3 regions of the Hahella aquimaris genome follow, and region 1 is predicted to be linked to each of the others. Evidence: predicted binding sites of a transcription regulator. Region 1 holds the regulator's gene; each other region holds the start of a gene.
What was found. Region 1 encodes FNR, which switches genes on or off when oxygen is low (the NO sensors DNR and NnrR bind a similar motif). Its sites were predicted from a motif close to TTGATNTANATCAA; they were not measured.

Region 1 (9,952 bases):
TGGCGCACGATGAACTCGACATTGACGCCGGAACGCTTCGCCTCAAATTTGGCGGCGGACACGGAGGGCACAATGGCCTGCGCGATATCATCCGCTGCTTCGGCGGAAATAAAGACTTCCCCCGCATGCGACTCGGAATCGGCCACCCCGGAGATAAAAGCAAAGTGACAGGCCACGTCCTGGGAAGAATCAACAAAGAGGACATGGACAAGCTGGAATCAGCATTTTATCAGCTGGACACCCACCTGGAGGCAATCATTTCCGGCCAGTGGGACACCGCCATGAACCGCCTGCACAGCTTTCGCGCCTGACGCAATTCCTCCCCAGCTAACTGGCTCACGCCTCTTCGAATGCGTATAATTTGCGCCCACTAACGCGCCTAAAGCGCACCGGTTTCAAGATCACCACCCGCAGCCCTCAAAGTTTGAGCCTGCGGCTTAGTTTTTCCGCCTTCCACCCCAGACAGCAAGTTATTGCAATGTCTGCGCAGGATGGGCCGACGAGACTTAGTAGAGACCTAATTACTTAAATTTCCGAGCTTTGAGGACATATCATGGGATTTAATTGCGGCATAGTCGGACTCCCTAACGTAGGCAAATCAACTCTGTTCAACGCACTCACCCAAGCGGGCATCGACGCCGAAAACTTCCCTTTTTGCACCATTGAGCCCAACTCTGGCATCGTCGCCATGCCCGACCCTCGACTGCAAAAGCTGGCGGAAATCGTCAAACCGCAGAAAGTCATCCCAACCACCATGGAGTTTGTCGATATCGCAGGCCTGGTGGCCGGAGCTTCCAAGGGAGAAGGCCTAGGAAACCAGTTTCTGGCGAACATCAGACAGACCGACGCCATCGCTCACGTAGTGCGCTGCTTTGCAGATGAAAATGTGGTTCACGTGGCGAATAAAGTCGATCCAGCCGCCGATATCGACGTCATCAATACTGAGCTGGCTCTCGCCGACCTGGACACAGTAGAAAAAGGCATTAAGCGAATCTCGCGCATCGCCAAAGGCGGGGATAAATTCGCCAAACAGCAAATTGAGGTGATGGAAAAATTACTGCCGCACCTGAACGAAGCCAAGCCCGTACGCGCTTTGAGTCTCAGCGCAGAGGAAATGCTGGCGATCAGAGAGTTATGCTTGCTAACCGTAAAGCCAACCATGTATATCGCCAACGTTGCTGAAGACGGTTTTGAAAACAACCCTCACCTCGACGTAGTGAGAGCTATCGCAGAAAAAGAAGGCGCTATCGTCGTCCCTATCTGCAACAAGCTGGAATCTGAAATCGCAGAACTGGAAGACGAAGAGAAAGCCGAATTCCTGGCCGATCTCGGCATGGAAGAGCCCGGTCTTGACCGCGTCATCCGAGCGGGCTACAAACTCCTTGGCTTACAAACCTACTTTACCGCAGGCGTCAAAGAAGTTCGCGCATGGACTGTCAAGATCGGCGCCACCGCGCCACAGGCGGCAGGCGTCATCCACTCCGACTTCGAACGCGGATTTATCAGAGCGGAAGTCGTCGGCTACAAAGACTTCACCTCCTTCAATGGCGAACAAGGGGCTAAAGAAGCAGGAAAATGGCGCCTGGAAGGCAAGGAGTACATCGTTCAGGACGGCGACGTCATTCATTTCAGATTTAACGTGTAAACTGATGATTTTTAGGGTTGACAAGCCCTGCAAAAAACAACAGAATACGCGCCTCAAATGAGACGGCAAGGTAGCTCAGTTGGTTAGAGCACAGCACTCATAATGCTGGGGTCGGCGGTTCAAATCCGCCCCTTGCTACCAAGTTTCGAAAGCCCGCTTATAAAGCGGGCTTTTTTGTTTCTACCCGTCCATTCCCTGCACCATCATCACGCATCAAACGACCAAAACGCATCGAAATATAGCCCCTCTATTTCCAGTGTGTACTTTTGTTAATAAAATCAACAAAATAACAAAAAAAATTCTCGGCATACCGTGGATTTTTCGGATAGACGGACTATCCTTAATGGGGTAGCTACATTCGAGGTTAAGACATGTATTATTTTCGCTCCCTTCTTTTGGCGTTATTCGCCACTCTCTGCTTGCCAGCAAATGCGGAAGAGGTAACTTTTAATCTGGTTACTGAAAACTTCCCTCCCTACAACATGAGCGTTAATGATGCTGAGTTTGAACACAGACCCGAGGATATCACCGGTCTGATTACTGATGTTGTTAAACAGATTTTTACCAAGGCGAAAATCGGTTACACCATGAAGCTGCGTAATTGGAGCTACGCATACAACTACGCTCAGCGCAAAGAGTTCCGAGGAGTATTTGGAACCACTCTCACTGACGCCCGTAAACCACTTTTCAAATGGGTCGGCCCTATCGCCTCTGACGGCTGGGTGCTGTACGCCAAGGGTGGCTCAACCATTCAAATCAACTCTATTGAAGACGCAAAGAAGTACAAGATAGGCGCATATAAAGGCGACGTCAGAGAACAGTGGCTACTTTCCAACGGCTTTGAGACTTCCAGTCTCGACGACGATGCCCTGAACCCTAAAAGACTACAAAGCGGCCAGATTGATCTTTGGATATCCGGCCCGGTCTCCGGCCCCTACTACGCCGCCAAGAATGGCGTCACCAACATAAAACCTGTATTCACTGTTAAAGAGACGCAACTTTATTTGGCAGTAAACAAGGAAACGCCAGACGAGTACATAAGCAAGCTGAACGAGGCCCTGGAAAAAATGCGTTCCAGCGGCGAATTGGACAAAATTACCGCCAGATACAGATAAACAACAGAGCCTTACAAACCCTGCGAAGCCCCATACCAAGGGCCTCGCAGGGCCTTTCCCTCATTTTTCTTTTCTCTTATCCGGAAAATTACTTATTCGGAAGTCACCTACACCGGCTGTTTAATAAGCAGCCAGACTAAACGTTAGTCAGAACACCATTCCGCCCAGCCGTTTGAGGTGATTTAATGATCGCTAAGAAGCTATTGTTGGTTTCTGTTCTCTTTCTGTCCGCCATTGCTCGTGGCGAAACCTTTAACCTGGTCACGGAAAATTTCCCGCCCTTCAACATGGGCGAGGAAGACCACAAGTACGAACACAAAGCTGACGCCATCAGCGGCATCAATGTGGATATTGTCAAAGAGCTCTTCAAACGCTCTGGTTATGACTACCGCCTGAAACTCAGAAACTGGAACTACGCTTACAACTTTGCGCAACGCAAGGAGTTCCGCGGCGTATTCGGCACCACGCTGACCGACGCTCGTAAACCACTGTTCAAGTGGGTCGGACCGCTCGCCAAGAACGACTGGGTCTTCTTTGCAAGAAATGACACAACTATCAAAATTAACTCTGTAGAGGACGCCAAGCCTTATCTCATTGGTTGCTATAAGGATGACTCCAGAGCGCAATTTTTGAAGAACAACGGCTTCAACGCTTCAGAGCTGGAAGATGACAGCCTCAACCCCAAGAGACTGCAACAACGACAAGTGGATCTCTGGATCTCCAGCACCGCATCAGGCTACTACTACGCCAAGCTGGCCGGAGTTTCCGATATCAAGCCTATATTTACTATACGAGATACCAGTCTATATCTGGCGATGAACAAGGACACGCCTGACGAGCACATAGAGCACCTCAACAAAGTGCTCGATAAGATGCGTACTGAAGGCTATTTGGACAAAGTTTACTCAAACTACAAATAGAGAGCCTTTACACCTGACTTAAGGCGGCTGAAGTCCGCCTTATCCACTCCTCCATCTCCTTGTGAACTTCGTCGGTAGCTCGACCACTGGTCTCAATGGGAGCGCCTACTTTCACCTTAATCAATCCAGGGCGCTTGCTGATACTGCCTGCCGGCCAACAGTCGCCAGCATTATGCGCAACCGGCAGCAAAGGAACGCCTGCGCTGACCGCCAGCAAAGCGCCGCCCTTGTTGTACTTACCAACCTGCCCGGGACGAACCCGCGTTCCCTCAGGATAGATCACAACCCAATAACCTGACGTCAAACGCTCTTTACCTTGCTTCAGCAACTGTTTAAGCGCCGCCGACGGTTTACTTCGGTCAATAGCGATAGGCTTCAATCTTTTCAGAGCCCAACCAAAAAATGGAATTTTCATTAACTCTTGCTTAAGCACAGTGCATTGAGGACGGAATATTACCCCCAACAAATATGTTTCCCAGGCGCTTTGGTGATTGCTGACAACCACACAACTCGTTTTCGGAATATTCTCCAGCCCCTCAATCTCATAACGTATGCCACAAACAACCCGCGCCCACCAAAGAGCGAACACATTAAACCGAGACACGATGTAATAGCGCTTTTCAAAATTGACGTAAGGACCGACCAACATCCCAAACAAAGAAGTGATGATGACGCCCCAAGCATACCCAATGTAAAAAACGAAAGACCGAAATAGCTGAAATGCCTGCACTTTTGCCCGCCTTTTTTCAATGCCCGCAAAGGATATCAACTCCCCGCCCAAAGCTGCAATGAATGTTATCCCTCAACGCCCCAGAAACCCAATGTTTGAGGGCTTTTGCGACTAAAGTACACCCTCTTAAGCGGCCACCCGCTCACCCCTTGACCAATATCAAGACGCCCTATCGGGAGCTGGATACACTGAACATGGAGAGAGGGGGGATCCACTTGCCAACAAGTGTGACAGCAGGCGCGCGCGCTAAAATCGCCGACCATGATAATCAAACGCGCGCAGGTGTTTTCTTACCTGGTTGGAGACCCAATATGCCAGTTGGAAAGGTTGTCGAACAAACAAAACAAAATGGGGGTAACGATAGCTGGGTCTATTTGCTCAACTCCCCCCCCAAGGAATTCTCCAATGAGAACTGGAGCGTCTTGGACGAGGGAATCTATAACGCAGACTATCGCAACAGCTCCCTGGCTCGATATTACGAAGGCGGATTCGCATTGAGCATTCAGGCGCCTTGTTTTAATACACTCGTTAGCGCGGAAAATTACACCCGCCGACTCCCATCCATGAACGCAAATCTGCAGAAGTACATCGACTATGTCGTCAAGGAAGTGAGGCTACTCAAGCAGAGCCTTCCTATCGGTTGTCAGGTTAAGTACCTGCATTGGTTCGGCGATCTGGTGCGCCAGCTTACTCCCGCAGCGCAAACGCAGGTGATGTACTATTTAGGCCGGGAGTTCAAGCTGAACTTCGGCGCCGATGCCCGCCATGTCATTGAGCTGGACGCCCGCCCAGACTCAGAGGAAGCGCTAGCACTGATCAAGGGATTGGGTTTTAACATCATCTGCATCAATGACCCCGGTGAGTATGCACAGTCCTGCCCTATTGAGGAGCTTAAGGATTGGCTGCAAACCATCAGGGCATTCGACTTCAGAGCCGTTTACCTGCGCCTGAAAGTATCTCCAGCCACCTACCCCACACTGTCCCAGCATCTTGAGGAAATTCTGACGGAAAGACCGCAAGGCATTCTTCTTTCCAGCCATAAGCCAGAATTCGCCAGCACGCCAGGTCTGGAAGCAGCGTTAAAAGATTTCAAGCGACGCATTAAGTCCGCATCGTTTATTCCGATCACACAGGACTTTTTCGCTCTACCCTGGACGGGCTTAATAAGCCAAGGAGTCAGCTGTCTACATGGTGTCGGATTGGGCGCATTCTCTTACACGCCCCATTACCAGTTGCGCAACGCCACACAGCTGGATGACTACTACAAAATCCTCGACAAAAGCGAGCTCCCGGCAAGAGCAATTCGTTACACTCAGACACAGCTGTAACAAAAGGTGAAAGCTATGTAAAAACATTGGCGAGTGTAGGTTTTCCCTGTAAATTTCCTGCTGTGGGGATTTGCTTTTAAACAGCTATTGGCTATCCTAGAAGCCTCTTTAAGCAGTTTCACTCATTCAGCCACGAGGCGACCGATGGAAAGCAAGCATATAGCAACCTCCTCTCCTTTTACCTTACACAGGGGCTGCCATGAATGTAACTTGAGCAAGCTTTGCATTCCTATCGCAGTCGGGGCTGAAGACATTGATCGCCTGGAAGAAATCATTCGCCAAGGGAAGATGCTGAATCGCGGCGAATATATCTTTGAGCAACATACGCCATTCCGCTCCTGTTTCGCAGTTCGCAGCGGCGCAATCAAAACATTCACCGTGTCAGAGGAAGGCGAGGAGCAGGTAACTGGCTTCTACCTGCCTGGCGAGATTATCGGCTTGGACAGCGTCAGCATGGAAAAATATTCCTGCTCCGCCGTCGCCCTTGAGCGCACCAGCGTATGTGAAATTCCTCTGGAAAAGTTTGAAGACCTTGCTTCAGACATCCCCAGCCTACAGCACCATTTTTTCTCATTGATGAGCAAAGAGATCCAGGAAAGCAGGCAGCTCACCATGTTATTGAGCAAAAACTCTGCTGAAGAGCGCATTGCCTCGCTTTTACTATCCCTGTCGACTCGCTTTAGTCGTCGTCGCCTGTCCGGCACAAACTTCAGACTCCCTATGCCTCGCAGTGATATAGGCAACTATTTAGGCTTGGCCGTCGAAACTGTAAGCCGGGTTATTACCCGCTTCCAGAACAATGGCATTATTAAGGTCCAGGGAAGGGAAGTTCAGATATTGCAATTGGAAGAGCTGCAGAAAATTCTTCGCCACGATACCAAGTGTCTGGAACACCAGAAGGAATCAGCCCTTAACGCTCGTTAACGGGTCTCTTCCAAGCAGTTTTTAGCTGGCTTCACGCCGCCGCGCTGCTGACACTGCTCAATCAACGCAGGCAGATAGCGGCGCCAGGGAAGCTGCTTGACGCCGAAAGTGTTGCGCAACTTGATACACCCCAACGCCCCATTTGCGGGAAGCGCCACCCCAGGCAACACGTCAGCGCCTTTTTTCTCAATCAGAGCCTGCAACATTTCTTCCTGACCAAACGCCTGCAGCACAATCGCCTTCAACAATTCATAATGGGTGACAGCTTCAGCGCCGGCATAATGGTAAACGCCCCACACAGAGATATTACAGCTCAACTGCTTGATAACAGCGTCTACGACCCTCGCTACATCATCCACCGCAACGGGAGTCAGTTGCATATCGGTGCTGGCGTTCAGGCGCTTACCTGAAGACAGTGCTGAAAGCATGGTCTGCAGCCAGCCTTGAGCGCCCGCCTCCAGTAACCAACCAACCCTCAAGATCAGATGCTTGCTATAGTTTTCCTGAAACCATTGCTCACTCTGCAACTTTGTCCGCCCATACACAGAAAGAGGACGCCCTTTATTGGCGGAAATATAGGGATTCTTTTTGACACCATCAAAAACAAGATGACTGGAGATGTGAATAATCGGCGCCTTCCATAAACCCGCTACCTCTGCCACCGCCTCGCAAGCGGATACGTTAACTTGGTACGCCAGGTCCGGATGCTGCTCCGCCTTGAACAGATCGCTCATCTCCGCGGCATGAACGACGAAATCCGCTGACGGCATCGCCTTCATTCCCCTCACAATCGCATCGTTGGTCATCAGAAACTGCTCATAGGGAACGCCCTCCACCGCCATGCCGCTCTGCTGCAAACGCTGAGCTATAGCCCTGCCTAATGGCGAATCAATTCCCGTCACACAAACAATCACTCATGTACCCCTTAAATGCTTCTCTTAGCCTTTGGCAACCCCCAGAATGCGGGCCGCACGAAGATATTATGTTAACAATATTGGCTGCTTGATGGGATTTTCGCAAACCCGATACACCGGGCTCTATCCGCATCATTTCGCTTAACGCTGCGCTTTAAATTCCTTCCAAACGATTAAGGTATACCCTGGGAACCCGCGAGGTCATGCCCGTAAATAAAGTATAGGAGATTGTTGACGCATATCCTGCAACCTCATCAGCAGAAACAGCCCCGCCCCACAATTCCACTTCCGACCCAATGCGCGCCTCTGGAATATGAGAAATATCCACCGTCAGCATATCCATTGATACCCGACCGATTATTTTTGTCCGCTTACCACACACTGCAACAGGCGCCCCATTCTGCATCTGCCTTGGATAACCGTCGCCATACCCTACCGCAACTACCCCCATTCTGGTTGGGCCGCTCGCAGTCCAGGCGGCGCCATAGCCAATAGAATCCCCAGCTTGCAGCTCCCGAGTAGCAATCAAGCGCGACTCAAAGGTCATAACTGGCTTCAACCCAAAATCCGCCCCCGTCTTATCAGCCATGGGCGACGCGCCGTACATCGCAATTCCCGGGCGCACCCAATCCAAATGAGTTTCGGGGTATTGCAGCAAGGCTGCCGAATTAGCGGAGGAGTAGCTCCACCTGCCTGATCCCGTCGCCTGCATACCAGCCTGAAACGCCTGCCACTGTTTCTGCTGCAGCAGACTATCCAGCTCATCAGCACATGCAAAGTGAGTCATTAGCCCAATAATAGACAACCCGGGGAACTGCTGCAGCATCTCAACGACGCCAGCTAGCTTATCTAACGACAATCCCAACCGGTTCATACCCGTATTTAACTTGATCCAGGTTTGCATCCTGGCGGAGTTAGGGCCCACCTTACGCAGGGGCGCCACATCAGACAACATGTCCAGTTGCTCCAGGTCATGCACGACCCACTCGATATCACGCCAACGCGTGGAATCGGCCAACTCTTCCGAACTGTAGAAGCCTTCCAACACCAAGAGCGGCGTCGTAACGCCCGCTTCACGCAGACTCACGGCCTCATCGTAGCAGGCCACCGCCAACTTGGGAGCTTCCCCTTTCAGGGCGCGGGCAATTTCCACTGCGCCATGACCGTATGCATCAGCTTTAATTACCGCTGCGCAGCGAGCGTTTTTAGCGATGGAATTCAACAAGCGAATATTGTGACGCAGAGCGTCCAGGTCAATAAGAGCGCGGGATGGACGCATTACTCGTAATCCCCGCCATAATCGTGAGCCAAATCTTCAAACCTGGTGAATTTACCCATAAATGCTAAGCGCACTGTCCCGATGGGGCCGTTACGCTGCTTACCGATAATAATTTCTGCAATACCTTTGTCTGGACTATCCTCGTGATAGACCTCATCCCGGTAGATAAACATGATCAAGTCAGCGTCCTGCTCAATCGCTCCCGATTCTCGCAAGTCGGAGTTAACCGGTCGCTTATTGGGGCGCTGCTCCAAGCTACGGTTAAGCTGGGACAGCGCGACCACAGGACAGTTCAACTCCTTCGCCAACGCTTTTAAGCCCCGCGAAATTTCAGAAATCTCGGCCGTACGCCCCTCCGTCATCCCCGGCACCCTCATCAACTGAAGGTAATCCACCATGATCAAGCCTATTTCGCCATTGTGATCCCGAGCCACTCTTCTCGCCCTGGAGCGCATCTCCGTAGGACTCAACGCCGCCGTGTCGTCAATATATAAGGGCTTATCTTTCAGCATGTTAACGGCTGACGTCAGACGCGGCCAGTCATCTTCATCCAGCTTCCCGCTCCGCACTTTAGTCTGATCAATACGCCCCAAAGAAGACAACATACGCATAACGATAGAGTCGGAAGGCATCTCCATACTGAACACCAAAACAGGCTTGCCACCCAGTATCAGCGCGTTCTCCACCAAGTTCATGGCGAATGTGGTCTTACCCATGGATGGACGACCTGCAACGATAATCAGGTCTGAAGCCTGCATCCCCGAGGTGCGATCATCCAAGTCACGAAATCCTGTAGTAACGCCGGTGATAGCCCCATCCGAGTGGAACAGTTCATCAATTTTCTTCAGTGTCTTCGTTAGAATCGGATTGACCGATTCCGGCCCACCCTGATTGGGCCGCGACTCTGCTATCTGAAAGACCCGCCGCTCTGCGTCGTCCAATACCTCTGTGCTGGTGCGCCCTTCTGTCTGATAGGCTTCGTCGGCGATTTCATTAGCGACGGTGATCAACTGGCGCAATACAGAACGTTCGCGAATGATTTCCGCATAAGCGCGAATATTGGCTGCACTGGGGGTATTTTTGGCCAGCTCACTCAG
Region 2 (9,952 bases), 2.0 Mb from region 1:
CCCTCCCCCTTTCGCGAACACCACGACGACTATCTCAGCAATTATCTGCAAACAGGTAAGGCGCAAATCATCGGCATTGGCCGTGAAGTGCTCGGCCAGCGCAAGGACGGCAGTCTGTTCCCTCTCGATCTGGCGGTGACGGAAATGCAGGTGGATGGCCGCCGCATGTTCACCGGCGTGGTGCGCGACATCAGCGAACGCAAAGCCTCCGAATTGGCGTTGCAGGACCGGGAAGCCCGCGTCCGCGCCATCGTCGACACCGTCGTCGACGGCATTATCACTATCGACGGAGCGGGATTGATCGACACCTTCAACCCGGCCGCGGAACGCATCTTTGGATACGCCGCCCGCGACGTGATCGGCGTCAACGTCAAGATCCTGATGCCGGAGCCGTATCACAGCGAACACGATGGCTATATCACCAAGTTCATGCACACCGGTGAGGCGAAGGTCATTGGCATTGGCCGGGAAGTCACCGGTCGTCGCCGCGACGGCTCGACGTTTCCCATGGAGTTGGCGGTAAGCGAGATGACTGTAGAGGGCCGCCGCATGTTCACCGGCGTGGTGCGCGACATCACTGAACGCAAGCGCATGGAGCGGCAAAAAGATGAGTTCGTCGCCACCGTCAGCCATGAGCTGCGCACGCCCCTGACCGCGATTGGCGGCGCATTGGGGCTGGTGCTGGGCAAGCACGGCGGCGAGCTGCCGGAGGTCGTTCATCACATGCTTAAAGTCGCCTATCGCAACTGCGACCGGCTGACGATGCTGATCAACGACATCCTGGAAATTGAAAAACTGGAGTCCGGCGCGCTCAAGTTTGAGCTGGAGGACCTGGATCTGGCGACGCTGGTTCAGCGCAGCCTGGAAGATCACAGGGAATTCGCCGGCAAGTATCAGGTTGAGCTTCGCTTTGCCAACGCCTTGCCCAGATCCTGCGTGCATGTCGATGAACGACGCATTCATCAGGTCATGTCCAACCTGATCTCGAATGCAGTGAAATACTCGCCACGGGGCGGATATGTCGACGTTGGCGTTTCCTGTCTTAAAAGCAAACTGCGCGTCCATGTGAAAGATCACGGCAAAGGCATTCCCGAGGCTTTTCAATCCCGCGTGTTCGAGCGCTTCTCGCAAGCGGACAGTTCCGACACCCGCGAGCAAGGGGGAACCGGACTGGGGCTTAGCATCGCCAAAGCTATCGTAGAGCATCACGGCGGAGAAATTGGCTTCGTTTCCAACGTCGACAAGGGCACTGAATTCTACTTTGACCTTCCCGTTCGCTTGACGCCGATGCAGCCAAAAGCGTCGCGGCATCCTTGCGCGTTGGTTTGTGAGAAGGATAAAGACTTGTCCGAGCTACTGGCGAAAGCCGTGCGCGCTGAAGGCCTATGCTGCGACGTCGCGCCGGATGCAGCGAGCGCCTTGCGCTGCCTGGAGGAAAAGCAATATTGCCTGCTGGTCGTCGACAGCACGATGGTCGACGATGGCGGTTTCACCTTTTTAAGGTCTCTGCAGCATGCGCCCAGCGCCGCTCAACTGCCTTTGGTGGCGATTGCGGAGGACAATTACGCTTCAGAAGCGGACTCCAGGCTGGAAAGCGACGCAGTCACTCCCCTGGCCTGGTTGAGTCGCAGCGTCCCAGGACTCAGTCAGTTCCGGGCCATCATTCATCAGGTGCTGTTAAAGCAAAAGCGACCCTGCATCCTGCACGTGGAGGATGACCACGACCTTGTGCAAGTCGCCCGTTCAGTACTGGAAGAGATCGCCGACATTCATCAGGCGGGCGCCTTGGAGCAGGCGCGACGCATGCTGCAGGAGCAAAAGTACGATCTGGTGATTCTGGACCTGGAGTTGCCGGATGGCCCCGGCGCCGAACTGGTGGATGAGATCAACCCAGATGAAACCCCTGTGGTGATTTTTTCCTCCTATCCTTCCCCGCCGCAACTAACGGCCAAGGTCCAGGCCACGCTAATCAAAGCCGTGGCGGACAACGCCAGGCTACGCATGACTGTGCGCAATCTGTTGAATTTTCAGGATCAGGCGGACGATTCCGATTCGGAGGTCGATGGTCGCTCTCATTCCCGCCTCACTGGTCGAGCCCATAGCGCTGCAGCAGATGACGCCAATCAGGGTGATCGTTGAGTTTCTCCCATTGCGCCTCCATGAAGTCCCTCACCCCCTTTAGATTTTTGGTCACCAACATCTTGCGCTGATAGCTCTGGTGCGGCTTTTTAGACACGTAAAGTTGCGCCCCCACCTGTTCATTCGCCATTAAATAGAACAACTCTTCCCGGGGAATCATGGTCACTTCAATGCGACGCAACAGTAATTTGCCGAAGTTGCTGGAGAAGGAAGAGGCGTCTTCGCGCCTGATGCGCCCCTCCGCCACCAGTTCGTCGATACCGACATAGCGATGCCCCAAGACGCCGCCGAAACTCTTGCCTATCAGCGATTCCGGCCCGTCGTATTCCACCGGCTGCAGTTTGAGAGAAACGATTTCATTGCGCCCCCACACCACGCCTCGGGTCCAATCGTAGCCGACTTCGTCAGGGTCGCCGAACCAGGATGGACTCACCCAGGCCACCACCGCCTGATCGCCCCGCTCCAGATAGTTGTCGATGCGCTTTCTGGGCAAACTTTGCGGCTCAAAACGCCATTTTCCCTGGCTGTTCCTGGTGAGCTCAACACACAATATGCTGGTCAGATCGTAGCCATCGCTATGCAGACCATAGGGCGGAGAGGTGTAGTAGGTCCACACCGGCACAACTGTTTCCGCACGGCTGTAAGCGCCAAGCAACAGCCAGATCATCAATGTCAGCCCGAAACGTCTCGGCATTGGCGATTCATCCCCCCAAATATCAGTCCTTGATGAGGTCAGGTGGTCACTGTGTTAATCAGGGTTACGGCTGCAAGCCGTATTTTTCCAATAACGCGCGCCATTGCGCATCCTCATTCAACGCAGGAAGCTGAGCGTTAATAAAGTCCCGGACCGCCGCCAGCTTTTGCGTCGCCAGAATTTTACGTTCGTATTGCTGATGGGGTTTTGAGGAAATAAACAATCTGTCGCCAAGATTACCTTGCGAAACCATATGAAACAGTTCCCCACGAGGTATCAGCATGGCGTCGAGACGGTTGCTCAGCAGTTTGTCGAGGTTCTTGGAAAATGAGGTAGTGTCTTCCCGCTTAATGCGTCCAGCCTGCACGAGATCGTCGATACCGACATAATGATGTCCCGCCACGCCGCCGAAGCGTTTGCCCTCCAAAGATTCCGGACCGGTATACTCCACCGGACTTTGCCGCAAGGAGACGATCTCATTAGCGCCCCAGATGACACGATGAGTCCAGGCGTACTTGGTCTCTTCCTTATCCTGAAACCACAAGGGATTCGCCCATAGCACCAGCCCCTGCTCGGCGCCGCTCTCCAGATAGTGATTAATGCGTTTGCGGGGCAGATACTGGGGTTTGAAAACCCATTCACCGCCGCTTTTCTCTGTCAGCACCCGGCACAAGGTGGAGGTGAGATCATCCCCTTTGGGATCCACTGCAAAAGGCGGCGAATCATAGTAGGTCCACACCTGAACCGTGGTGGCGGCTTGAGTCAGCGCGCTGAACACCACACAAAACAGCCCAAAACCAGCGAAAATCAAAGAACGTTGCATGCCAGTCCCCCATGTCAGTTAAACCCAGTCAACGAATGGTGAAATTTGAACAATAAGTATAGATCAGGGCGGCAAACTGGCATGGCGGCTATCTGGTTCTACAGGTTTCCACCTGCATCTACCCGCCTCAGTTAAGCGGCAAGCAGCAGCGCATAAACAAAAAAACCGCATGGGCAAAGACGGGCCGCATGCGGGGATGAAGCGAGGTGAAACTGGCCCGCTCTCATCCCTGAGCGCAGGCCGCAAAATTCATTGGCGGTTGGCTCCGCAGATCTATCCACGAAGCCGTTTACAAGTTGATGGAATTAAAATTTGTAACCAACGCCGACCATGTACACCAACGGGTCGATGTCCACGTCGGTTTTGATCTGCGCGCCGGAATCCAGGTCGATCGTGGCGGTAGTGTCGATGCCGATCTTCCAGACCGCCGCGTTAACCACCAGGTTATCGGTCAATTGATAGTCGAAGCCCAACTGGAACGCCGCGCCAAAGGAGTTGTCCAGTTTGATCTTGCCGTCGCCCATGGCGCCTTTGAAATCCGATGTCAGCTCTTCATCAAAGAACAGGGTGTAGTTCACGCCAACGCCCACGTAGGGCTGGAAGGCGTCGCCGGCTTCCATCGGGTAGTACTGTACGCTGACGGTGGGTGGAAGGTGTTTAACCTCCGCCGTTTTCAGATTGTCGCCTGCGACTGAGCCATGAGCGCTGACTTCATGGGAAAACGGCGTCGCCGCCAGTACTTCCAGACCGATATGCTCACGCAACATATAGGTGAAGGTCAAACCCAACTGGGTATTGCTGTCCACTGATACGCTGGAGCCGTCCAAGGAAGCGCCATTTAAACGCAGGGTTGAGCTGTCATCCTGGGGGTCCACCATCGCGGCGCCGACGCGCAGCACCATATCTCCCGGCTGGTGCGCCATCGCGGAGCCCGCGCAGGCCAGCAGTCCCAGAGCCAACATAGATTTACTTAGCTTATGCATAACATACCCCTACTCTTCACATTCAACTGCAAAATTAAGAATTGATGACGGGGCGGGAGTCTATGCCTTTACCGGCGAATAATTATGATTTGGATCAAGTGATTAGGGGTGTTAAGGCGCAGCCCGGGTCAGCCTTGACCCAGATCAACGGACGCGTTCTTTCCGCCCATCGCCCGGCACATATCCCGTTATCTTGCGACGGCGTCGAAGCGTGCTATTCGCTGTTTATTAATCAGGCAGACAAATAGCTTCCTTCTGTTTGTCTACAACGACAGGGCCTGCACATGTCAGGCCCCGCTTTCCGCGGCCCGCCGCCGCGCAGGCGCATTCATGCAGAGTCTCGGCGACGCGCGCCCTGACAGGACGCGCATCGTTGGCGGCAAGATCAATAGACCTGTTCTACGCCGCCTTCATTGACGATCAGTACTTCCACCCGACGGTTGTCAGCGCGGCCTTCCGTGGTGTCATTGTTGGACACCGGGCGCTGCTCGCCGTAGCCCATCGCAGTAATTTTGTCGGAAGGTATGCGACCGATTTCTTTCAACATTCTGGCCACTTCCTCCGCCCGTTTTTGCGACAGCCCCTGGTTCAGCTCGGTAGAGCCGCGATTATCGGTATGGCCGGACACTACAACCTGCGCATTGGGGAACTCTTTCACCGCTTCGATGATTTTATTCACCAGGGCAAAGTTTTCTCCCTGAATCTCGCTTTTTCCAGAGGGGAAATTAAACCCGTGAGCGCGAATCAGTACGTTGTCTTTCTGTCTGTATACATCCGCTTCTTTGTCCGTGAACAGAGATTGCACTACGGCGAACTTGGCGGTGATCGCCTGCTTGCGTCTCTCTTCCCGCTCCTGCTGCGCCATCAGCTCATCCTTCTCTGACGCCGCCCGCATTTCGCGGGTTTTGGCGTTTTCCAGCGCCAGCAGCGCGGAATCGCGATCCGTCATCACGCCCTGGATATTCGAACTCAACTGACGAATCACTTCTTTGTTGGGCTGATCAAAGGGCAACTGTTGATTGATGGGTTTCGCGGCTGTCGCCAGTTGCTGTTGATACCACAGCACCTTGTCTTCCTCGTTGAAGTCGGATTCATCGAAGTATTTAACGGTGTCGGCGATATACTCAGCGCGCATGACGTTCCACAAAGCTTTCTGCGCATGACTCTGCGCCCGCTCAGTATCGGTTCTGTCCGCATCCAGGATTTTCAGCGCCAACTGATACTCTTCCTGCGCCATTTCCATGGTTTTCGGCGCCAGATCATCAATGTCGCGACTTCTGGCTGATTCCAGCGCGTCCCGGGCCAGATCCACGATATTGCCCTTGAGCGCGTTTAATTCCGCCTGGGAATACAGGCGCGCGACTTCCGCACGACCGGCTTTGGCGTCTTCAATATTGCCTTTTTCAATCATACCGGTAAGTTTGATGAGGTTATCCTCCGCTTTCATAAACTCTGCGGGGATCATTTTGTCGGCATTGGCCGACAGGGCTTTCTGACGGGCGTTCAGCACATCTTCAAGATTATAGGCGGCGACATCCGCATTGGTGCGGGCTTCGCTGATGGAGGCCAGTCCCTGTCTGGCGATGCCGGTGGCTTTGGCGTTATCGGCCTGAGCCCATTGCAGAGCGTCCTGATAGGACTTTCTGGCCTGGCTGTAGCGCTGCGGCGACAATACGTTGAGATTCTGTGATTTCCCCTGCTCAACCTGATCCCTCAGTTCTTCCAGGGCGGGATATTGCTGGTAGGCGGCCTGCTCAGTGAGCGCGGTCTGCGAAGCGCAGCCAGTGAGCGTAACGGCGGTGATTACTGCGGCGAGATAGGCGTCTACTCCTTTCATTCTGAAGTCTCCTTACGATGGTTGGATACTTACATCGTGTTGACTGATTTTTACGGCTTGAAACCAGTTATACGGTAAGTAGATACAACATAGATTTATTTTTGTTCGATTCTCCTGAACATCCTTGGAGGGTCACAGCACAGAGTAGTCAAGAAAGTCAGGAACCGCCATTAATTGCGGTCCTGATCGACTTAGTGAGTTGTACCTAGAGAAGCGCCTGTGAGTGGCTTGTGAGCGGCGCCGAAGAAAGAAGAATCACCAGCCCTGAATACGGGGCCAGATTTCCAGCAGATGGTTGGCGTCGTCCAGCACGTGATATTGCAGGAACTGTCCCGCCGTGGCGCAGGCGTGATTGGGAAGGATGCGCAGGCGCGCGCCAATGGGCAGATCCGGAAGCGCCTTGCCGCTGCCCTCACGCATGCTCAGGATGCCGTGTTCCTGATTGACGGCGCTCACCAACAGGTCGTCAATGACCCGCCCCTGTTCATCGCACACCACGCCATACAGTTGGTCCACCTTCTGCCCCGCCGTGCCGCGGTCCCGGGACAAGGCCGACCAGCCCGCATCCACAAAGATCCAGCCTTTGGCCTGATTGTGTCCAGTGACGGTGGTCACCACCGACAACGCGATGTCATCCAGCTTGCATACGCCGACGCCCGCCATCACCAGGTCAAAGAAGGTATACACTCCGGCCCGTACTTCCGTCACGCCTTCCAGATTAGTGAAAGACAACGCCGCCGGCGTCGAGCCGACGCTCACCTCAGGACAGGCCACGCCCGCATCGCGCAACGCCTGCGCTGCGGCCACCGCCGCCTTGCGTTCCTGTTCCGCGGCGGCGGCCAACTGTTCCGGCGTATCGCAACCGTAGGTTCCGCCGGAATGACTCATTACGCCGCGCACCTCCACTCCTGCTTCATGCATCAGGCGTCCAATAGTGACCAGTTCGGGATCATCCGCAGGCAAACCGGCGCGATGCCCGTCGCAGTCCACCTCGATATAAACAGGAATATTGACCTCCTTTTCCCGACAAAAAGCGACGACCATTTCGGCCTGCTGGCGACTGTCCAACAGAATGGAAATATTGACGCCTTTACGCTGTAGCGCCAGCACCCGGGGCGCCTTTTGCGGGGAAATGCCGACGGCGTAGAGTAAATCCGTATACCCCGCCTCCGCAAAGGCTTCCGCCTCTTTCAGGGTGGACACCGTCGCTGGGTCCTGCTTGCTCGCCATCACCAGCGCCGCAGCGGGAACAGACTTAATTGTCTTCAAGTGAGGGCGCAGTCTTACGTTAAACGGCTGCAGATAGGCGCGCATGCGCGCAATGTTGGCGTTGAAGCGGGACTTGTCCACCGCCAGAAACGGCGTGTCGATCGTATTCAATCCCTCTGTAGGCGTTGTGTTCACAAAGTTCTCCCGTTACGGTTACCCATTCATACCAGCGCGCAGATTATTGGTCTGCGCTCATTCAACGTCGCCCTATTCAACATCGCCATAGGCGCTGGCCAGCACCACCACGTAGCCATCCGGATCGCGTAGCCAGATTTCCCGATGCTGGGCGCGGGGGTTCAGTTTCGGCCCTTCCAGGATGTCCGCCTGCAGCGTTTTGGCCCGCGCCACCGCCGCATCGAACTTATCCACCTGAAACCATAACAGCACGCCGTAACCATGTGGCGCGGCGTCCGGGTCGCCCAGGTTAGGATGATCGTGGGCATGCCAGGCGTGCAGCTGCATAAACATTTCCTCGCCCTGCACCAGCTGTTCATATTCCGGGCCGCCATGCCCGCTCCGGCAGTCGAGCAATGTCTGATACCAACGACTGCTGGCGGCCACATCGCGAACGGCGATAAGCGTTTGCGCTTTCATCTTACGCTCCTTATCCATGCATGAAGAAACAAGATTAAGTTATTGTTTATGCTATATAAAGACTAATTTCCTAGCGTCTCTTTGTCTCGCACCAGTCGCAACGCCAACGGAAACCGCTCCGTGTGCCCGTCAATATCTCCGGTCATAAAGTCGACGAAGTAATACAGGATAGGAACCTCTTCGACCTGAGTCTGGCTCCAGTATGGGCTGCCCTCTCCCAAGTCCCGCACATCCGGAAAAACTTCGGCGTTGATCGCCGGTTCCGAACAGCCTCGCCGCACCAGGCTGTATAGCTCTTCGATTGTCGGAATGCGCCAGCCCTGCCCCTGCTGTTCCGCAAAATGGCGCGCTCCCGCCAAAGTGGAGATTTTCACCTTCCCCACGCAGCCCGCGCCTTCCCGCCAGATCAGCCCCATACTGCAGCGGCTCCAGATCAGCCCGGTTTTCGTATCATAGGCTTCTTCGCCCTTCAGAACGAATTGGGAGGTAGGCGTAACCTCAGAGGAGCACTCTTCCAGCGCTGCGACGACGGCTGACGGCAGACCAAGTGCGAGCAGAAAAAGCAGTCTATTTATATTCAATAACATATAGTTAAACCATATTTTTAAAGTAATAGATTATACTTTCGAGCAGTCTATCACTCATACTGGCGGGACGCCGTTAACAAACTGTCAGCTTATCCCTTGCGGATTCGTCAAGCTGGCCTCTCGCACGGTCAGGTGCACAAACTCCAGTTTCTGCAACACCTGCGGTCCCAGCACAAAGGGATACGCATGGGCGTGGCCCATACTGCGGTTCAGGCTGTTGAGCGCGAAAGTAAGGGGCAGCCAGTGGTCCACCAGCACGGAGAACGCAGGCTGATTGTAGGGGTCGAAGTCATGGCGCACGTCCAGATTAGCGCCATCGCCAGCGCGGGGTTGAATCATCAGACCGAACTGATACGCCGTCTCCAGGGTGTCGATCATATGCAGGTAATGCGCCCAGGTTTCCGCCCAATCTTCCCAAGGGTGACTGCTGGCGTAGGCGCTGACGAAGCGTTGCGTCCAGTTTGACGGCGGCGCGGACTGATAATGACGCTCCAGCGCCTCGCTGTAATTCTGGGTTTCATCACCGAACTGGCGGCGAAAAGCCGGTAACCGGTCGCTATTCCGTATCAGTCGGTCCCAATAATAGTGTCCTGACTCATGGCGAAAGTGGCCCAGGATCGTACGATACGGTTCGCCCATCTGCTCCCGCATGCTCACCCGCACCGCCGGGTCCGCTTCAGCAATATTCAGGGTGATGACACCCAGGGCATGGCCGGTCATCACCCTGCCGCGCTCGTTGAAACTGGGATCGGGGTCCGCCAGAAAATCAAACGCCAGCCCGGCGTCATCCTGACTGCGGGGCGTCAATGGAAGGCCCAGGCGCAGCAAGGTGAACGCCAGACGACGCTTCTCCGTCTCCAACGTACGCCACAACGGGAGATTTTCCGCAATGCTCAGGTCCGGTATGGTCCGGTTGAGCTGACAGGCGGCGCACAGGTCCACGGGCTCATCCGCGTTCAGCATCCAGTTGCAAGCGGCGTGAACGGCGTAATTGGAGCACTGCTTGTAGCGCCCATACGTCCCCCC
Region 3 (9,952 bases), 2.9 Mb from region 1:
TTTGCCAATTCAATTTGAGCTTAAGGGGCCTTGTACAGACCCCTTCAGTTAGACGTATCAGCTAAACATTTCCTGTTCGATATCGGACAGGCTAGCTTTAAAGGACTCGCGCGAGAACAGGCGCTCCATGTACTTGATCAACGGCTTAGCCGGCTTTTCAGGAAGCTCAATCTTCATGAGCTTTAAACGCCATAACAGTGGAGCGACGCAGCAGTCTACAATTGTAAACTCCTCGCTCATAAAATACGGCTTTTCTGAAAAGATAGGGGCGGCGGCTATCAAGCTTTCACGAAGCTGTTTACGCGCCTCTTCAACCTCTGCAGTGTCAGTTTTACTTTGCAGAACAATATCCGCCAAGCTACACCAATCTTTTTGGATTCGGTACATCAACAACCGGCTCTGCGCTCGCGCAACCGGATATACCGGCAATAGAGGCGGATGAGGGAAACGCTCATCCAAATACTCCATCATGATGTTTGGTTCGTACAGCGACAGCTCACGATCCACCAAGGTTGGCAGCGTGTTATAAGGATTTAGGTCGGCAATTTCCGCAGGCTTATCATCAGGATCAACATCGATGATATCTACAGCCACCCCTTTCTCAGCCAAAACAATACGAACTCTATGACTGTAGTGGCTCTGCGGATCAGAAAAAAATGTCATTGATGACCGTTTGGTCACGACTCCCATAGAATTACCTCGGTCGCTTGCAACTCAGATTATTCAGAAAGAAAAATTCCAGCATCAGGGGCACCCGATGCTGGAGCTTTTATCCAAGGTCGAACATTATACACGAAAAGACTAGTGAACGTCTTTCCAATATTCTCTGTTGAGGAGGTATGCAGGAACGAACAGAACCACCAAGAACAACAACACGAACGGGGCGATCTCTTCACTTTCCAACCTTGACGGCTCGCCTACATAAGCCAGGAAGTTGACCATATCTCGAATCGCAGCATCATACTCCTGCGGCTCCATGCTGCCCGTTGTAGCAAATGACTTACACCCCGGCGCACCAACTTCAACACCACTTAGGGGGTCAATACCCGCCTTGCTGCCCAGCTCTGGCTTTTCAGCGCACAGTCCCTGCAGATCGACTAGAACATGGGGCATACCAACGTCTTTAAATACAACATTGTTGACACCCCACGGACGAGACTCGTCTTTATAGAATCCCCGCAAATAGCTATACAACCAATCCGGCCCGCGCAACCTAGAAACCAGAGTCAAATCAGGAGGCGCTGCGCCAAACCAACTTTGCGCCATGGAAGGAGCCATTGCGATATCCATCAGCTGCCCGATCTTCGCATCGCCGAAGATTAGATTCTCTTCGTAAAGGTTGTGCGGAATACCGATATCATCCGCTACACGCTCATAACGAGAATACTTTAATGAGTGGCAGCCCATGCAATAGTTGGTAAACATCGCAGCCCCTCTTTGCAAAGAAGGCTTATCGCGAATATCAACATCCACATGATCCAAATGAACGTCTCCGCCGCCGGCCGCATGTGCAAGAGACGTCACGCACGAGAGAAGCAGAACTTTGAGTATGCTTTTCATTAGTGAGTCACCCTCTCTGGTACAGGTTTAGTCTTTTCTGCTCTGGTATACCAAGGCATCAATAGGAAGTAAGCGAAATATAAGCCTGTACATAGAGGAGCAAGCCAACTCGGCTGCTCATTAGCCGGCAAGACTCCACAAACGCCCAAAATTACGAAGCTGACGACAAGCACTAAAAGTGCAATTTTACTCATCGCTCCCTTATAACGAATAGACTTCACAGGGCTGCGATCCAACCAAGGCAACACAAACAGAATTGCTATTGCAGCCCCCATAACGACGACGCCCCAGAACTTCGCGTCCACACCAAATAGTGGGTATGTGATTGCACGAAGCATCGCGTAGAAAGGTGTGAAGTACCATACCGGCGCAATATGCTCAGGGGTTTTCAGCGGGTTTGCCGGCTCGAAGTTAGGCTTTTCAAGGAAGTAGCCATTCATTTCAGGAAAATAGAATACGACTACGCAGAATACGAACAAGAATACAATCAAAGCTACGATGTCATGCACCGTATAGTAGGGGTGAAAGGGAATTCCATCTTTAGGAATGCCGTTTTCATCCTTATTCTTTTTAATTTCAACGCCATCCGGGTTATTAGACCCCACTTCATGTAGCGCCAAAATATGCAATACCACCAAACCAAGCAGTACGATTGGTAAAGCGATGACATGCAAAGCAAAGAATCGGTTAAGGGTAATACCCGATATTAGATAGTCGCCCCGAATCCATTGAGCCAAGTCTTCCCCCACATAAGGTATGGCCCCAAATAGAGAAACAATAACTTGCGCGCCCCAGTATGACATTTGCCCCCAAGGCAACAAATAGCCCAAGAATGCTTCCGCCATCAAGCACAGATAGATGGTCATGCCAAAGATCCAAACTAGCTCACGGGGCTTTTTATAAGAACCGTACAAGAGCCCTCGGAACATATGCAGGTAAACGACGACAAAGAAAGCGGATGCGCCAGTCGAATGCATCAATCGAATCAGCCACCCGAACTCAACATCGCGCATAATGTACTCTACTGAAGCAAACGCGCCTTCAGCGGAGGGGTTATAGCTCATTGTCAACCAAATGCCCGTAAGCAACTGGTTAATTAGAACAACCAAAGACAAAGAACCAAAGAAATACCATACGTTAAAGTTTTTTGGCGCATAGTACTTGCTCATGTGCTTTTCGAAGGCATCGACGATTGGCAGGCGATCGTCGATCCACTGGATAAGCTTCTGCATTATGCGTTCTCCTTGTCTTCACCTACGATGAGGTTCACGTCATCAACATACATGTGGGGAGGCACTTCAAGATTCTTTGGAGCAGGAACATCTTTGAAGACCCTTCCCGCCAAGTCGAACTTGCTACCATGACAAGGACAGTAAAAACCGCCAACGGTTTCATCGGGAATGACCTCTGGCAAGAACTTTGGCGAGCAACCCAGATGCGTACAAATTCCAACCAGTATGACGTATTCATCTTTGATGGAGCGATGAGGGTTTTGAGCGTATGCGGGTTGCTGTAGCTTTTCGGATTGCGGGTCCTGCAGTTCTTCCGTAATCGAATCCAAGCCTTTCAGCATTTCCGGCGTTCTCCGCACAACCCAAACAGGCTTGCCCCGCCATTCAACAGTCATCTGTTGACCAGGTTCAAGCTTACTGATATTGACCTTAACAGGCGCGCCAGCGGCTTTTGCTTTAGCGCTAGGGTTCCAGGAAGCGACAAAAGGCACGGCTGCGCCGATGGCGCCGATACCTCCAACGACCGAGGTTGCTCCCACCAGAAAACGACGGCGGCTCTTATTCACGTCGTCTTTCGTCATACTAGGTTTCTCCCATCAGGCAGCAATTTGAGGCCAAAATCAGGCCATTATGCTCTTATTTCTTCAGGCGTAAAATCCGGCTGACATACTAATTAAAATGCCTTATCGATACAAGGACGACGCACGTGCGGCGAGGCCTTGTCTCAACAATATTGATCCAAGTTAAATATCCGTCGGACGATTTTCGCTTATGTTCAGCGGAAACAAAAAAGCCCGGATTACCGGGCTTTTTATTTTAGCGTATCGATTAACGCTTGGAGAATTGCGGACGCTTACGCGCTTTACGCAGACCCACTTTCTTACGTTCAACTTCACGAGCATCGCGAGTAACGTAACCGGCCTTACGCAGCGGAGAACGATTCGCTTCATCATATTGAATCAGCGCACGAGTGATGCCGTGACGAATTGCGCCAGCTTGGCCAGAAGGACCACCGCCTTTAACAGTAACAAATACATCAAAATTGCCAATAGAGTCCAACAACTCCAGAGGCTGACGTACGACCATACGCGCGGTTTCACGACCAAAGTATGAATCCAGATCAGTCTGGTTCACAGTAATTTTTCCGCTACCGGGTCTCAGGAAGACGCGAGCAGTCGAAGTTTTACGACGACCTGTACCGTAGTATTGAGTAACAGACATATCCACCTTCCTTAAATTTTCAGTTCAATCGGTTGCTGAGCGGTATGCGGGTGTTCAGCCGAAGCGTATACCTTGAGCTTTTTCAGCATCGCACGACCTAAAGGATTGCGCGGCATCATGCCTTTAACAGCTGTTTCGATAACACGCTCAGGAGCATGTTGGATCAGCTTATCGAAAGACATTTCTTTCAAGCCGCCAGGATAGCCTGTGTGACGATAGTACATTTTGTCTTGAGCTTTGTTACCAGTAACACGCACTTTCTCTGCGTTTACCACAACAATGTAATCCCCAGTGTCAACATGAGGGGTATATTCCGCTTTGTGCTTGCCCCTCAAGCGACGGGCGATTTCAGTAGAAAGACGTCCAAGCGTCTTGTCGGTCGCGTCTATAACATACCAGTCACGCTTTACGGTTTCTGGCTTAGCGCTGATCGTTTTCATTTAAATCCCGCCTTACTCTTAAATTCTCGGCTGATTAATCCAAATAAAACGCACGCTGCGCCTCTCCTTCGGGGAAAGTTACAACGACGTTCTGACTTTTCGAAACTCGGGCTTCGGGGCTTCGCCAAAGTTCCTAACTATATTGCAAATCCGGGCGCAGGATTATATTGCACTTCCTGCTCAATTGCTACTCTAAATCCAATTAATTACACAGCCCACAAAGTTAAGGCTTCGACTCAAGGCTTGGGAAAATCGAATGTATCGATAGTGTTTTGAAGAATCGTGTCGGATATCCGTTCTGGGGCCTCTTCTCTCAAAGCGCACAACACACTAAATACCAGGGGAATCAATTCTGGTGAATTACGCCGCCCCTGTCGACCACACAACGGCATATCCGGAGCGTCGGTTTCTAACAACAGGGACTCCAAGGGAAGTCTGGAAATCGCTTTCCTGGTTTTTTGCGCTCGGTCATAGGTGATGACGCCGCCAACACCTAATTTGAGCCCCAGCCTTACAAACTGCATCCCCTCTTCATAGCTTCCTGAGAAGGCGTGCACAACACCACACTTAACGCCAGATTCTTTGACCAGCTTCACAAGCTGACTATGAGTCTTTCTTGAGTGAAGAATCACAGGAAGATCTAGCGCTTTCGCCATCCTTAGCTGCTCACACAAAAAAAGCATCTGCGAGTCAAAATCAATGTCCGCCGTTGCATCCAGCCCACATTCGCCCACGGCGGAGACATCCGTACGCTGTTCGCGCAACCTGTCACCCAACTCATTCAGATGGAATTCTGAGTGCTCGCGCAGATAGAGAGGATGGATACCCAGCGCGAAATCAAGCTCGTCAAAGCTCTTAGCCAACTGAGATATACGAGCCCAATTTTGAATACCTACCGAGGGCGCAACGATACGCTTTACCCCCAATTCCCTGGCACTGAGTAACACCTCTTCCCTGTCGTCATCGAAATCGGGAAAATCAAAGTGGCAATGGCTATCTATAAAAGTCGCCATCGCCAATCCTCTTAGTGCTCCCGCGTCTTCCGGAACTGAACATCCGGGTAACGCTCGATGGCGAGCTGCAAGTTAACATTCGTCGGCGCAAGATAGGTTAAGTTGTCACCACCGTCGAGTGATAAGTTTTCGGATACCTTCCGCCTGAATTCTTCCAGCTTTTTCGGATCTTTTGCATCAACCCAGCGAGCCGTGGAAACATTTACCGGCTCGTACACCGCTTCCACCTTGTATTCAGACTTGAGGCGATGCACCACCACATCAAACTGCAACATCCCCACTGCCCCAACAATCAAGTCGTTGTTATTGAGTGGCCTGAACACCTGCACAGCGCCCTCTTCAGACAACTGAATCAGACCTTTTTGTAGCTGCTTGGACTTTAAAGGATCCTTCAGGCGAATACGGCGGAATAGCTCCGGTGCAAAGTTAGGGATGCCGCTAAATTTCAACTCTTCCCCTTCGCTGAAGGTATCGCCAATCTGAATAGTGCCGTGGTTATGCAAGCCGATGATGTCGCCTGCGAACGCCTCTTCCGCCCGAGCTCGGTCTCCCGCCATGAAAGTCAGCGCGTCAGCAATACGAACATCTTTACCTAATCGCACATGCTTTATTTTCATGCCCTGTTCGTAACGTCCTGAACAGACCCTCAAGAAGGCGATTCGGTCACGATGAAGCGGATCCATATTGGCCTGTATCTTGAACACAAAGCCGGAAAACTTCTCGTCTTCCGCCTCAACAATGCGCTTGTCAGTCTCTCTGGGCTGAGGAGATGGAGCCCATGCAACCAAACCATCCAACATATGATCAACGCCAAAGTTACCTAGCGCTGTGCCAAAAAATACTGGGGTCAACTCACCAGCCAAAAAAGCCTGATGATCGAATTCATGAGAAGCGCCTTGCAACAATTCGATTTCGCCGCGCAAATTCTCTGCGTCCGAGCCAAGTACCTGATCTAATTCAGGGTTATCCAAGCCTTTAATCGTGCGCCCATCCTGGAGAGTATGCCCCTTACCAGTCTGGTATAAAATGACTTCGTCCCGCAGAAGATGGTATACGCCCTTGAACCCCTTACCCATTCCAATGGGCCAGGAAATAGGCGCGCACTTAATTTTCAGCACATCCTCGACCTCATCCAACAACTCCATTGGATCTCGAATATCGCGGTCAAGTTTATTCATGAAAGTAATGATTGGCGTATCGCGCAGCCGTGTGACTTCCATTAACTTGATAGTGCGCTCCTCGACACCTTTTGCGCTGTCTATGACCATCAAACATGAGTCAACCGCAGTCAAAGTACGATAGGTGTCTTCAGAGAAGTCTTCGTGACCCGGGGTATCAAGCAGGTTTACCAGAGAGTCGTCATAAGGGAACTGCATAACGGAAGTGGTTACGGAGATACCTCGCTCTTTTTCCATTTCCATCCAGTCGGATTTCGCAAATTGGCCGGACTTTTTACCTTTTACTGTACCGGCTTTCTGCAACGCACCGCCATGTAAGAGCACTTTCTCAGTAATGGTGGTTTTACCCGCATCAGGGTGAGAGATAATGGCGAATGTACGACGGCGTTTGATTTCTTCACGAAGTCCCATGACAAACCTTGAACATCTGGCGAATTGAGGGCGAACATTATAGCGCCGCAAACAGAGTGTCAAAAGCTATTGATAGCGACTGGAATCAAAGGTTCTAAGCACACTTGGGAAATACACCATCATACCTGTCGCCAACATTCCATTAATCACGCCTTCAGGCAAGGCTATCAAAGGGAGATAAGCGAGCATTAAAGAGTGATCCTGACTCCATTCGCCGCCTCCGAGCCAGCAAATCGACATTCCAAACAATACGCTGCCGACTATCGACAGTCCACCGCCCAGAAAACCGTTGACCAAAGGATAAGCAAAGAACAGCCGCCCACCAGACTTCCTTTCCATATCTACAGCCCATTTGGTCACCATTACGGGGATGAATACTACCCCTAGAAAATTCAAAGGGATAAGCAGCCAGGGAGTAGAGCCCAAGAGCGCCAGTAACGATAATCCGATAAAGCCGGCAAGCAGCGTCAACTCCCAATCCAGAACCAGGGTTAGCGCGCTTAGAAGGAGAAAATGAAGAGAAACGCCAAAATCGACATCAATTCTGAGGCGCCAAAACAACCCCAGGGCCAATGCACATCCCCAGAAAATATGCTGCAACGTATTGTCTTGCCGCAAAAGTGCATGGCAGCGCCTAACCCACAACAGAGCGATATACCCAATTATCACTCCCCACAACCCCAGCTCAACAGCCAAAGGCAACAAGTCGGAGCGCAGATATTCCACAACTTACTCTTCGCAACGCAATTTCATCGACATAACAATGGCGTCTTCACGACCATCGGAAGCGGGGTAATAGGCTTTTCGGTAACCAATCTCATTAAAGCCCAACTTTCTGTACAGCTGCACGGCTGCGACATTGCTGGCGCGCACCTCTAAAAATAGCTCCACCATATTTTGCGCACGAAAACGCTCCAGCAAAAACGCCATAAAAGATGCCCCCATACCATTTCCTTGCAGCGCTCGCGCTACGCATAAATTAAGCAAGTGTGCTTCGTCTATAACCATTGAGGTTACCGCATGTCCGACCACTTCGTCTTTATATATAGCGACCCAACATTCAGAAGCTCCCGTCAAACACTCTTTAAAAACACCTTCAGTCCAAGGATGAGAATAAGCCCCACGCTCATTATTTAAAACTAAGGGTAAGTCCGCTTCGGTCATTAACCTGAAAGCAAGATCGGATTTTTGATCAGTCATTGGAGTAGAGATACTGACGAAGCTTGCGCCACACGAATTTTTTGATGGATGGGTTATGAAGCATTTCATTTAAAGACGGCAATTGCAGAAGCCTGTCGTCCTTCCACAAAGGGTCCAAACCGCCTAAAGCCACCGCAATTTCTGCGTCACAGAATAGAATGCAGTACTTCAGACTATTGGGGGCAGCCCAGCGCGCCAGAAGTTTAGTCAGCATCGCGTCGTCTTGCATCGGCAACCCTTTGCGTTCAAATGGCGGCCAGGAGAAAAGGCTATACGCATCTTTCCATTGCTCTCCCAAGCCAACCGCCAACGCAATATTGGCCAGAAGCTGGCCACCGGACGATTCAGGAGTTATATCTGCTTCTCCCTTAGACAGCGCCAGCATCCCAATGTCATCCCCTTTTATGCTCATCGCACGCAGCTTATTGATAGTTGGAGGAGATGATTTTACCAATACAGGTATTGGGGAAGCGTCTTTCTTATCCTGTTCCTGGGTTTTCTTCTGTTTAACCTGCTCCGGCTGAGCGATAGCAGACATCGTTTGGCGAAGAGCCGCTGCTTGCTGAGCGCTTTTTAATGATGGCGCTTTGAGCGGACTGGCTTTGCTCGCGCGTCGCTCTATATCTCGATTATCTAGTTCCTCAGATGTCTCCTCGAACTCAAATAGTGTGGAAGGAGCAGCATTCGGCAATTGACGGCGTGCATACCACACCGCAATTCCCATTTCACTTAAATATGTCTGTCTGTCGTTCTCGTACAAAAAGTTCATAATTGTATTCGCAGGAAAAATCACACTTCACTCTGCGGATGCTGCTTCCTTTTATCTGAAGAAATCAGGTTCAGGGCGTTGATATATGCCTTCGCTGAAGCGATCACAATATCGGTGTCCGCGCCAACGCCATTTACGATCCTGCCTCCACGCTCCAGACGGACAGTCACCTCTCCCTGCGAGTCAGTTCCGCTGGTTATGTTGTTAACCGAATATAGCTGCAAGCTCGCGCCAGAAGAGGCTATTTCCTCTATCGCCCGATAAGTCGCATCAACAGGCCCGCCCCCTTCCGCAGAAGCTGTTCGTTCATCTCCGTTTATTATCAAGGTGACTTTCGAAATAGGCGTAACGCCGGTTTCACTGCGAACAGACATACAGACCAATTTATAAATTTCATCATCTTCTGATAGCTCTACAGCACTAACCAAAGCCTGCAAGTCTTCATCGAAAATTTCATGCTTCTTATCAGCCAAGTCTTTGAAGCGAGCAAAGGCTTCGTTAAGCGCAGTTTCTGAATCAAATTCATAGCCAAGTTCATGCAGCCTGGTGCGAAAAGCATTACGACCAGAGTGCTTGCCCAACACCAGACTGTTGGTGCGCCAACCTACGTCCTGCGCCTGCATGATTTCATATGTTTCCCTATGCTTAAGCACGCCATCCTGATGGATGCCAGACTCATGCGCGAACGCATTAGCGCCGACTATCGCCTTATTTGGCTGCACAGGGAACCCTGTAATTGTCGAGACCAGACGGGAAGTTGGCACTATGAACTGCGTATCCAAGCGAGTTTCAACGGCAAATAGATCTTTCCGGGTTCTCACCGCCATAACGATCTCTTCTAACGCCGCATTTCCCGCCCTCTCACCCAGCCCGTTAATAGTGCATTCCACCTGACGAGCGCCGCTCATCACCGCCGCGAGGGAGTTCG

Region 2: O5O45_RS09475 (OmpW/AlkL family protein) is a predicted target of FNR. The motif match lies at 4,774-4,787, and genes of this name have one in related genera.
Region 3: petA (ubiquinol-cytochrome c reductase iron-sulfur subunit) is a predicted target of FNR. The motif match lies at 3,526-3,539, and genes of this name have one in related genera.

What each region holds. Positions count from the first base shown of each region.
Region 1 covers NZ_CP132203.1:4,011,415-4,021,366, forward strand. Annotated here, with positions in the region: gene pth (aminoacyl-tRNA hydrolase) at 1-311, shown strand, start outside; gene ychF (redox-regulated ATPase YchF) at 554-1,645, shown strand; tRNA gene O5O45_RS17740 (tRNA-Met) at 1,710-1,786, shown strand; gene O5O45_RS17745 (substrate-binding periplasmic protein) at 2,017-2,760, shown strand; gene O5O45_RS17750 (substrate-binding periplasmic protein) at 2,946-3,680, shown strand; gene O5O45_RS17755 (lysophospholipid acyltransferase family protein) at 3,688-4,461, opposite strand; gene O5O45_RS17760 (hypothetical protein) at 4,722-5,738, shown strand; gene fnr (fumarate/nitrate reduction transcriptional regulator Fnr) at 5,883-6,662, shown strand; gene O5O45_RS17770 (SDR family oxidoreductase) at 6,659-7,576, opposite strand; gene alr (alanine racemase) at 7,731-8,855, opposite strand; gene dnaB (replicative DNA helicase) at 8,855-9,952, opposite strand, start outside.
Region 2 covers NZ_CP132203.1:2,043,272-2,053,223, reverse strand. Annotated here, with positions in the region: gene O5O45_RS09490 (PAS domain S-box protein) at 1-2,139, shown strand, start outside; gene O5O45_RS09485 (amino acid ABC transporter substrate-binding protein) at 2,084-2,833, opposite strand; gene O5O45_RS09480 (substrate-binding periplasmic protein) at 2,898-3,656, opposite strand; gene O5O45_RS09475 (OmpW/AlkL family protein) at 3,962-4,639, opposite strand; gene O5O45_RS09470 (OmpA family protein) at 5,025-6,476, opposite strand; gene O5O45_RS09465 (DSD1 family PLP-dependent enzyme) at 6,732-7,880, opposite strand; gene O5O45_RS09460 (VOC family protein) at 7,953-8,339, opposite strand; gene O5O45_RS09455 (Lcl C-terminal domain-containing protein) at 8,402-8,926, opposite strand; gene O5O45_RS09450 (zinc-binding metallopeptidase family protein) at 9,011-9,952, opposite strand, start outside.
Region 3 covers NZ_CP132203.1:6,889,211-6,899,162, reverse strand. Annotated here, with positions in the region: gene O5O45_RS30695 (glutathione S-transferase N-terminal domain-containing protein) at 58-690, opposite strand; gene O5O45_RS30690 (cytochrome c1) at 802-1,560, opposite strand; gene O5O45_RS30685 (cytochrome b) at 1,560-2,792, opposite strand; gene petA (ubiquinol-cytochrome c reductase iron-sulfur subunit) at 2,792-3,373, opposite strand; gene rpsI (30S ribosomal protein S9) at 3,621-4,013, opposite strand; gene rplM (50S ribosomal protein L13) at 4,025-4,453, opposite strand; gene O5O45_RS30665 (TatD family hydrolase) at 4,690-5,466, opposite strand; gene prfC (peptide chain release factor 3) at 5,478-7,055, opposite strand; gene O5O45_RS30655 (energy-coupling factor ABC transporter permease) at 7,122-7,781, opposite strand; gene rimI (ribosomal protein S18-alanine N-acetyltransferase) at 7,785-8,255, opposite strand; gene O5O45_RS30645 (hypothetical protein) at 8,248-9,024, opposite strand; gene O5O45_RS30640 (2-isopropylmalate synthase) at 9,045-9,952, opposite strand, start outside.